Regions from separate parts of the Kroppenstedtia sanguinis genome, predicted to be linked through region 1. Evidence: riboswitches for the same ligand, from Rfam matches in the RefSeq annotation. Region 1 holds a riboswitch; the other holds the start of a gene.
The links. Region 1 has a riboswitch for thiamine pyrophosphate ahead of JOD24_RS14250 (thiamine phosphate synthase). Riboswitches for the same ligand answer to the same signal wherever they lie in the genome.
Positions count from the first base shown of each region.

Region 1 (4,925 bases):
ATTTTGCGGCCGGAAGGCCGTTTTTTTATTTTGGGTTATAAAGGACCCCCTTCTTGTACATATAATGGAGAGAGAAGCCCGTCCGGCGTAGTTCTCGCAAGCTTGTCAGATCTTTGGTATCATAGATGAGGAGTTTAATAAACACCTATGCCGATTCAGGGCCTGGGTTGATGTACCGAGAAAACGAGGTTGAACCATGGAACAGACTGTAATGGATCTACTGTCTCAATACGGATATCTCGGGATTTTCTTCTTCCTAGTGCTGGGGATTATCGGACTGCCCCTGCCCGATGAAATCATGATGACCTTTATCGGCTATCTTACATCGATCGGGCAACTCAACTTGGTCTTTGCTTTTCTGAGTGCTGTGGCAGGTTCTATGTGTGGGATCACAGTCAGCTACTATTTGGGGGGCAGACTGGGTTATCCTTTTTTGAAGCGATACGGGAGTAAATTTTTTATCACACCAAAACGGCTGAGAACGACACAAATCTTATTTCGGAAATATGGCAACTGGGTCCTGCTTTTTGGATATTTTATCCCTGGAGTGCGGCATGTGACTGCATATATGGCCGGGATCTCCCGGATGTCACCGTTTCAATTCGCCTCTTACGCCTATGTCGGTGCCTTTACCTGGTGTACGGCGTTTATCGGTCTTGGATATCTGGTAGGGGCCCAATGGGAAAGTGTGTTTCAGGCGATGCACCGTTACGGTTTGATTGCGCTCTGGATTCTGATTCCCGTGCTTGTCCTTGTGATTGCACGTTTTCTTTATGTGCAACATGATCGATACAACTCTCTCCGCAAATGAGATGATTCCTCCCTGTTTAGTAGAGCGGAAGAGTTTGGTTAACCGAGGGCAGTCCCCTGTAATCTTTTACTGAGAAGGTGGCAGAAATAAGAGGAAGGCCCCTCAACTGACGTGTATGGACTCGGGGCTGAAGATGGAACTCGTCCATGATAGATCGGCTGTGGCTGCCGGAATAGAGCAGGAGACAGAAGTGGATTCTGATGGGCAGGTGGAAGGGGACAGATCGGTCCCTCACCGGGGTATGCCAGGAGAGATGAAGGGGCAAACCATGCCCCAGGCTGATGCAATAGAGCAAGAACGAGAGGGTGGGAGGAGACGAAATTGCCACAGGTGGAAGTGAAAATCGGGGCAAAGGAATACCAATTTGAGTGTGAAGAAGGGGAAAACCTGCTTTTTGAAGCGATCTCACGCAATATCATGATTCCATTTAACTGCACCTCCGGCCGTTGCGGACGATGCCGGGTCCGCGTGCTGGAAGGGGCAGAGAATTTAAGTGAGCTAGGCGACCGGGAGGAACTGCGCCTGGGAGAGGAGCAGGTGGAAAAAGGGTTTCGCCTTTCCTGTCAGACTTATATCTATGGAGATGTTTCTCTGAAAGTCCCACAACCGCGATTATATTAAATGGATTTGACCAGGCGTGTGGATTAGCCATATTTAGTCAGGAAATCAGGTCGGGATAGTGGGACGGTGAAGAGTCTTTGCACTCTTTGCAAGAGATCGTAACCGTCCCCTCAAACATATTTTACGATAGGGGCACAATGGGAAGGATCGTTTCGTTCTCATCCTCCACTTTATGGTTCATCAACAGCCCTGGGATTTGACCCTTTGCGGGTCCATTGTTAAAATAAAGAAAACTCCATCTTTTAAATGATTCCACTAGGGGTGCACGAAGACGTGCTGAGAGAGGCCTGATGCTTCAACCCTTTGAACTTGACCTGGTTTGCACCAGCGTAAGAAAGTGGGATCCGGCATGGACGATCATGTAATGTGACCGTACAACCGGGATCCCAACAGGGGTCCCGGTTTTTGCATGAATGGAGTGGGGGAGGAAGGAGGATGAATGAACTTCATTTCGTGACGGATCCCCGGAAATCAGTGAATGAGTGGGTCTTAGTTTGCCGAAAAGCAAGAGAATGGTTGGATTGGATCCACCTACGCAAACCGGGGGCATCCACTGCAGAGCTTCAGAGCTTGGGACATACTCTGATCCGGGAAGGGGGAGTGGATCCGAAACGATTGACAGTCAATGGGAGTGCTGAAGTAGCGGAAAATCTGGGATGTGGTGGGGTTCATCTCCCGGAAAGTCATCCGATAGCTGGGATATTCATCAAGAAAGGATCCCATCGGCGGATAGGATGTTCTGTTCACTCCCTGGAGGCTGCGAAAGAGAAGGAACGGCTGGGAGCCGAATACCTGTTTTTCGGACATGTGTTTGCAAGTGATTCCAAACCTGGGCAAAGGCCGAGAGGAACCCGGCAACTGTGCCAAGTGACAGCGGCAGTGAACGTCCCCGTGATTGCCATCGGAGGAATCACTCTCGAAAGGCTTCCTTCATTGTCTGCAACAGGCTGCGCCGGGGTGGCTGTCATTTCCGCAATCGCTGATGCTCCAGATCCGGCAGCCGCTGCCCGCCAGTTGAAGCAGGCCCTTACATAGGTGAGGGAGGATGTTTGTTCCATGTTGAAGGGAAGCCGTGTCCGTGAAGGAGGGGGATCATGCATATTCAATTGAACGGGAAGCAGCAGGATGTACCGGAGTCCATCTGCGATGTGGAAAGCTTGATCACTCATCTAGGACTCTCCGACCGCATGATCGTGGTGGAGAAAAACCGCGAGATTCTCGACCGAGATCAATATAGCGAGATCCTGCTAGAGGAAGGGGATCGACTGGAAATCGTTCAATTTGTGGGAGGAGGTTAAATCTTGCTCAAGATTGGAACCTACACTTTTCAATCCCGACTGCTGTTGGGAACTGGCAAGTTTTCATCCCTTCGTGTGCAATCCGCGGCGGTGGAGGCATCGGAAACGGAGGTTTTGACCTTTGCCTTGCGCCGTGTCAATCTAGACCGCCCTGATGAGCCCAATTTCCTGCAAGAACTGGATCTGAACCGATACCACCTGCTTCCCAACACCGCCGGTGCCAAAACAGCGGAAGAAGCGGTTCGTTTGGCCCGCTTGGCCCGAGCCTCTCAGCTGTGTGATATGGTGAAAGTGGAAGTGATCGGGGATGATGAGAGGTTGCTCCCGGATCCGGTGGAAACTTTGAAAGCGACTCAACAACTGGTGGAGGAAGATTTTATCGTGCTCCCTTACACCAGCGATGACCCTGTGTTGGCCAAACGACTGGAAGAGGCAGGCGCCCATGGCATCATGCCGGGAGCTTCCCCCATCGGTTCAGGGCAGGGGATCTTGAATCCGATGTATCTGAAGTTTATTATTCAGCAGACGCGCTTGCCCGTGATCGTGGATGCAGGGATCGGATCTCCTGCAGATGCCGCCTGGGCGATGGAGTTGGGGGCGGATGGTGTGCTCCTCAACACCGCAGTCTCTGGAGCGGATGACCCGGTTCAGATGGCCCACGCGATGAAACTGGCGGTACAAGCCGGCCGTCTCGGTTTTGAAGCCGGCCGCATCCCCTGCAAGGAGACTGCTGCCGCCAGCAGCCCTGTCGTAGGAGTGCCCAAGTGATAGGAAAAGCCCCCCTGTGGGGGCTTTTTTCTGTCTGGTGTAAAAAATCACCCGACCATCCGGAGTCTCACGTCCGGAATGGATCGGGTGAACTGACGGGGTGGAGATGGCGGGCCCTTTTGGGCTCCGACTTTTTTTGTGAGGTTTGGGAGACCGAGTGACGAGAGATATTGAGCAGGATACCCGCGGCCAACATACACATGAGCAGAGAAGAGCCCCCGTAACTGATAAAAGGAAGCGGGACCCCTGTAACTGGCAACATAGCGGTTACCACTCCCAAGTTAAAGAGGGTCTGCAGAGAAAACATGGTGACGATTCCGATCCCCAGCAACATCCCAAATAAATCTGGGGCTTGAAGTGCGATACGAATCCCCCGGATCACAAAGGCGATGTAAAGAAGGATCAGAAGGGTTCCGCCAATAAATCCTAGTTCTTCGGCAATGATGGCGAAGATGAAATCTGTTTGCGACATCGGTAGATAGGCCAGTTTTTGAATACTGTTGCCCAGTCCTTTTCCCAGAAGACCTCCCGGACCGATGGCAAAGAGGGACTGAATCGTTTGGAATCCATCTCCCGACGGGTCTTTCCAGGGATCTCGGAAAATGAGCAGGCGCATCACCCGATAATCTTCAGAGGTCATGAGCCACACGAAAAAGGGAATTCCCGTTGCTCCCAGAAGGAGCAGATGTTTGAGACGGGCTCCGGCACAGAAGATGATGGTTAGGCAGGATCCGAGTAGAATCACTGTGCTGCTGAAATGGGGTTCCAACACGATCAGCCCGCAGAAAAGTCCCAGTACAATCAAGGGCGGAAGCAACCCTTGTTTGAAGAGATGAAGACTCCCCTGTTTTTTCACCATAATCGATGCAGTGTAGATGATCGCGCCCAGTTTGGCCAATTCTGAGGGTTGAAAACCGATTGAACCCAACTGGATCCAACGGGTAGCCCCATTAAAATTCACTCCCAATCCGGGAATGAAGACCAGCACTAGCAAAATCAGACTTCCCAACAGGATAGAGCCCACATGCTTTCGATAGAAGGTGTAGGGAACATTGGAAATAACGAAAAAGAGGAGAATCGATCCCAATGCCCACATCAGTTGGCGTTTAAAATAGTGGTAACTATCTCCGTGCTGGACCCATCCGTCATAGTAACTGGCACTGAAGACCATCACCAGTCCAAAACCGGTCAGCAGAAAAATGATGAACATCATCCAGAAATCAGGTTTGCCGCGTGACATAACGATCTCCTTCGTTCAAGATATGTAGGGGCGGCCCTGTAAATAGGGGGTAGCAGTACTCAATGCATCTGAAGTTCGGTATACTGTTGGTGAAACCTTTATCAATGGCGGGTGTTGGCAAATGAAGCCGAGTCGAATGATCCGACAGTTGGATTACCCATTGATTTTCTTGATTCTAGTCTTGGCC
Region 1 is NZ_JBNPXF010000028.1:14,044-18,968, forward strand. It holds gene JOD24_RS14240 (DedA family protein) at 197-811, shown strand; gene JOD24_RS14245 (2Fe-2S iron-sulfur cluster-binding protein) at 1,142-1,432, shown strand; TPP riboswitch at 1,680-1,785, shown strand; gene JOD24_RS14250 (thiamine phosphate synthase) at 1,868-2,467, shown strand; gene thiS (sulfur carrier protein ThiS) at 2,527-2,730, shown strand; gene JOD24_RS14260 (thiazole synthase) at 2,734-3,498, shown strand; gene ftsW (putative lipid II flippase FtsW) at 3,566-4,738, opposite strand; gene rodA (rod shape-determining protein RodA) at 4,860-4,925, shown strand, end outside.

Region 2 (4,925 bases), on a different contig from region 1:
AAAGGTGATGGCTACGATGGCTACAAACACCTGATCGGCGGCAAAAGAGTTTTGCGAACGGATCAAAAAGACGCCCAACCCTTCACTCGATCCCAACCATTCGGCGATCACCGCCCCCAGGATGCCATAGGTGGCAGCGATCTTCATTCCGGAAAAAAAGGAGGGCAGGGCATGGGGAAAGCGGACCATCCGAAACACCCGCCACTCCCCGGCCCCCATGGATTTCAACAATCGCACCATGTCCCGATCGGCAGAGCGCAACCCATCCACGGTGCTGACCACCACCGGAAAAAAGGTGACCAAAGCGACGATCAGCACCTTGGGCAACAATCCATACCCAAACCAGAGAATCAAGAGGGGAGCGACGGCGATCACTGGAACCGTCTGCGAGGTGATCAGAAGCGGATACACCCCTCGCCGGAGCCAGGGAAAGAGTTCAATCCCCACTGCCAACAGGAGGGCCACCCCGATCCCCAACCCAAAGCCGAGGGCGGCTTCCGTCAGTGTGGAACCGGTATGGTGCAATAGCAAATCCCAACTTTCTACCAGAGAAGTAGCGATGCCGCTGGGAGCAGGGATCAGCCACGTCTCCACCTTCGTCAAGCGGACAGCGGCTTCCCAGACTGCCAACAGTAAAAAAAGGGTCAACAGAGGGGGAAGGGTCCTCCGCAGCCGATCCCTCCACCACGCCTTCATCGGGAATCGCCGGCATCATATTTGCCTGTCTTCTCTTCCATGGTGACACCGGTAGGTTTATAGTCCACCTTGATGATCGAAAGCACCCGGGAGCCCCCTGCCTTCACCACCGCTTCCTGAGCCTCCTTCACGATCGCCATCAGCTGATCATAGTCTCCTTCCATCGTGGTCTCCATCGGACCCACCCGGTATTTGACACCTGATGCTTGAATCACCTGGATTGCTTCGTCCACACGGGCATACACCTCTTCATCACTTGCCCCTCGGGGTAAAATCTGCAGACTGACATTGGCATTGGCCATCGGGTCCCCTCCTTTGGATAAACAAAAAAACCAACCCTGTCCGGATTGATTGCGAGTTTTCCATACGTATGCATACAGCGGCCCTCCCGGCCGCCTCTTCCGTATGTTTCGTATGTTCCCTACGCTGGTATCATCCAGATCAGGTTCAGCGGGTCGGTGCTGTGCTACACCCTCTCAGCCGGTCCTCCGGCTCCCCTTTGTCCTTTTCGCCAAACAATATACCACAGATCCCATCTGGTGACAAACTCCCCGTGCTCCATCTTGCCAAAAACGAAAAAAAAGGTAGGATAGAATGGAGAAACAGCAGGGTACGAACTAAACAAGTTTTCCCCAGGTCTCTTCTCGGATCCGGGATCGAATACATCAGAATTTCTTGAAAGTGGGGAATGTGAATGCAACATAACAAATGGATGACTTGCACCATCACCGAGGAGTGGCACAACCAAACGGTGGAGGAAGTGTTGAAGGGCCCGCTCCTCCTCTCCAACCGGATGATCAACCGCCTGACTCGTTCCCGAGGCATTCGCCTCAATCGCCAGATGCCCTATCTAAAACGAGTGGTCCAAGAAGGAGACCAGCTTCAGGTAGCCGTCCGGCCGAGAGAGCAAGCCGATCTGGAACCGGAACCGATTCCCTTGGAGGTCCCCTATGAGGATGAGGACTGGATGGTAGTGGACAAACCTGCGGGTATCAACGTGCACCCGGTACATTCCGGCGAGGCAGGAACATTGGCCCACGGCATTATCCACCGCTGGAAAGAGCAGGGATGGGAAGGGAAAGTCCGCCCCGTCCACCGTCTGGATCGCCACACCTCGGGACTGCTGGTGGTAGCCAAATCAGCTTACGCCCACCAACTGATGGATCGACAATTGCGGGAAAAGCGACTCAAACGGGTCTATTATGCCTTTTTGGAGGGATCCCTAACCCAGGCCCCGGCGGCAGAAGGAACGATCGACGCCGCGATCGACCGGGATCCAGACCATCCCCTCCGACGCCAGGTCTCCCCGGCAGGAGATCCCGCAGTAACCCATTACCGCGTCTTGGCCCGAAACCAGGAGGCCACCCTGGTACAAGTGGAACTGGAGACAGGACGCACTCACCAGATTCGCGTCCACTTCTCCCACCTGGGCTTTCCCTTGTTCGGGGACGGACTCTACGGGAGTACCAGCCCCCTCATCCGCCGCCAGGCTCTACACGCCTGTGAAGTCGGTTTCCACCATCCCCTCCGGGGGGAACCCGTCACTGTCCACTCCCCCCTGCCCAAAGACCTGACCCGCCTGGCCAAAGAACTGGAACTGCCATTGCCGGTGGAAATGAAAAATCCTTGTTGAGGGCAACGACTAGAAGCACTATGAAAATATCAGAGGAAGGGTTGGGTTCACACAGAACCTCTTTGGATCATTAGATGCTGGCATCGAATATGCCCCCATCCCGACCGTTTTGTACCCAAATATGAATATGAATTTATCAGACACAATCCACAAAAGTGGATAAAAACACTACCCCTCAGTGCATGCCGAGGGGTAACAAAAATAAATACTTGAAAAAATATTTTGTTTTGGTTAAAAAGAAAAGAGTCTCTGTTCAAGACATAGGTCCTTATTAATCAAGTGAACATCTAGAAGGGGAAATGTCCCTTGTCGCTCAACATTTTCGAAAATATAGACACACTGTCCCTTTTTTTACTGTTTCTCATTCCCGGATTCATTTCCATTCGCGTTTACGACACCCTGATTCCAGGTGAAAACAGGGATTATTCTAAGTCTTTGGTTGAATTGATTGGGTATAGCACACTAAATTTCATTCTTTTATCGCCCTTGATTTATTGGATGTCCATCGCTGTATGGTGGGTTCAGTGGATCCTATTGATCGCTCTTGTAATCCTATTTCCGATCCTTTGGCCTTTAGTGATCATCTGGTTGCTCGGAGGAGAAAAAGCTCGGTTCTGGATAGAAAAAATCCCTTTAATCAAGCACACCTTGGGCAGAACCAGGGAGCCCTTCCGTACCAGCTGGGATTGGGTATTCAGTCAGCGCCGTAAATATTGGGTGGTGGTTACCCTTAAAAACGGCAAAAAATATGGTGGGAAAATGTCAAGTAAATCATACGCCTCTTCATATCCTCCAAACTATCAAATTTATATAGAGGAGACTTGGGAAGTTGATGAAAATGGAGAGTTTACCGGGGAACAAAAAGAGAATGCCTGTGGAGTACTGATTGTATCTGATGAAATTGAGGCAATTGAATTCTTTGACTAATGGGAGATGAGCATCTATGAAAGACAAAAAAACTGACAGACACAACGGAAAGGAATCTAGGCCCCATCCCGTTTTTCAACGACGACTTGAACGATCCACAAAAAGAGGATATCGACCTATCAAGGGGGAAATCAGCAGCAAACCTCCCGGCCATCGTGATGATCAAAACAACAATCGGTAAAAACGATCCAAGCCATGGCTATCGTCCTCTCGGACCATGCTGACGGCATTGTGGTCGCCGATGCGGTGCCCCCAAGGCATCCCTTCGTGCAAACGAGAAACCCCCCGAAAAAACCGGGGGGTTTGTGATTCACTCCGTCTTGGATGTCAGCCGGAGACGGAGAGCGACGGGTTTGGAGTGGGGGTCGATGGAAATCCAGCCACGTTCCTGGCATTTGGCTAGGGTCTTGTCCACCTCGGTGGCGGCCAGACCTGCTTCTCGGACCCAATCTTTAGTGCCAATGCGAAGGGAGGGGGTATTCTCATCTTCCCCGAGACGAAGATACTTGCGCACCAGGTAACCCATCAGCTTGATCTCCGCTTTGGTCACTTGTTTGGCAGCGACGATTTTGACAAAGTATGATTCCATCAGTTGCATGGCCTCCGGCGATCCGGTCACCGGACGGCTCCCTTTACTTCCATACCAGGTTGCCATCAGTTTCTCCAGCCTTTCGGTTCCTGAAAATCTCAGCCTTTCAGCCCCAGTATACCGAAGTCGCGGCTTCCCGACAATTTCCGCAGAAAAAGAGGTGCCGGAGTAGCACCTCTTTGCAAGCCTTATACCATCCTCAGCAGTGCTTCCCGCCCGGACATTCCCGCATGGATCCCCTGTTGTTCCGCATGAGTCGTCACCTTCTCCAAGGGGGCCTCCAACAGGGCCTCCAGGGTTCTTACTCCCACCGCCCGGCCCGCCAAGATGCCCCGTTGCGCCAGTCTTTCATTCAACAGATCCACATCTAGTGCACCGCACATGATGTATCCTTTCTCCGTTGTGATCACCAACAGATCGGTCTTGGGCAGGGCCACTTCCACACCGATCACCGGATGCCCCTTCACTTGCATCGGTTGTAATCGGACCACACCGACCCCTCCTGTCTGGTTTGCATTTCCTATACTCTATGTCGAAGGAAGGGAAGGGGTGTCCGGATCAGTGGTAGCGTGGGTGGTTGGCTGATTCCCCCTCCGTGCCATCGCCTTCCTGGGCGATTTTCATCTTGAGCATCTCCACGAGATAGACTCCCACCATTTGAATCACTTCTTCGTCGTCCATATCCCGGATCAACTGCATGATATCTTCCCGTGTCTGATCTTCCAGGATATTGAGAACCACCGAAACGGCGTTTTCTTCATTATCCGCTAAATGCTCCCGGTAAAGGGAGAACAGGTCGTCCACAAAACGCATGCTTGTACCTCCTTCGTTCCTGAAGTTATTCTAACTGATTGGGAGGCTTGTGCGAAGCACAAAAATGATAACAAAGCCGGAAGGTGGGAAAATTCCTGTTTAATCTTCCCGTCGGGGGAAGAAAACATCCCGAACATTGGTTATAATGAGGGACGAAGAGAAGGAGGAACAAACCATGTCAGCCAAAAAAATCGCCCCGATCGCTATGATCGCCGCCATCTATGCAGTACTCACCCTAACCCTCTACCCGCTCTCTTACGGAGTGAT
Region 2 is NZ_JBNPXF010000037.1:5,809-10,733, reverse strand. It holds gene JOD24_RS15505 (ABC transporter permease) at 1-696, opposite strand, end outside; gene JOD24_RS15500 (MTH1187 family thiamine-binding protein) at 693-998, opposite strand; TPP riboswitch at 1,098-1,205, opposite strand; gene JOD24_RS15495 (RluA family pseudouridine synthase) at 1,391-2,329, shown strand; gene JOD24_RS15490 (DUF6338 family protein) at 2,636-3,256, shown strand; gene JOD24_RS15485 (hypothetical protein) at 3,567-3,911, opposite strand; gene JOD24_RS15480 (YunC family protein) at 4,034-4,336, opposite strand; gene JOD24_RS15475 (DUF6154 family protein) at 4,404-4,658, opposite strand; gene JOD24_RS15470 (QueT transporter family protein) at 4,834-4,925, shown strand, end outside.
Region 2: another riboswitch for thiamine pyrophosphate. It lies ahead of JOD24_RS15500 (MTH1187 family thiamine-binding protein); the one in region 1 lies ahead of JOD24_RS14250 (thiamine phosphate synthase).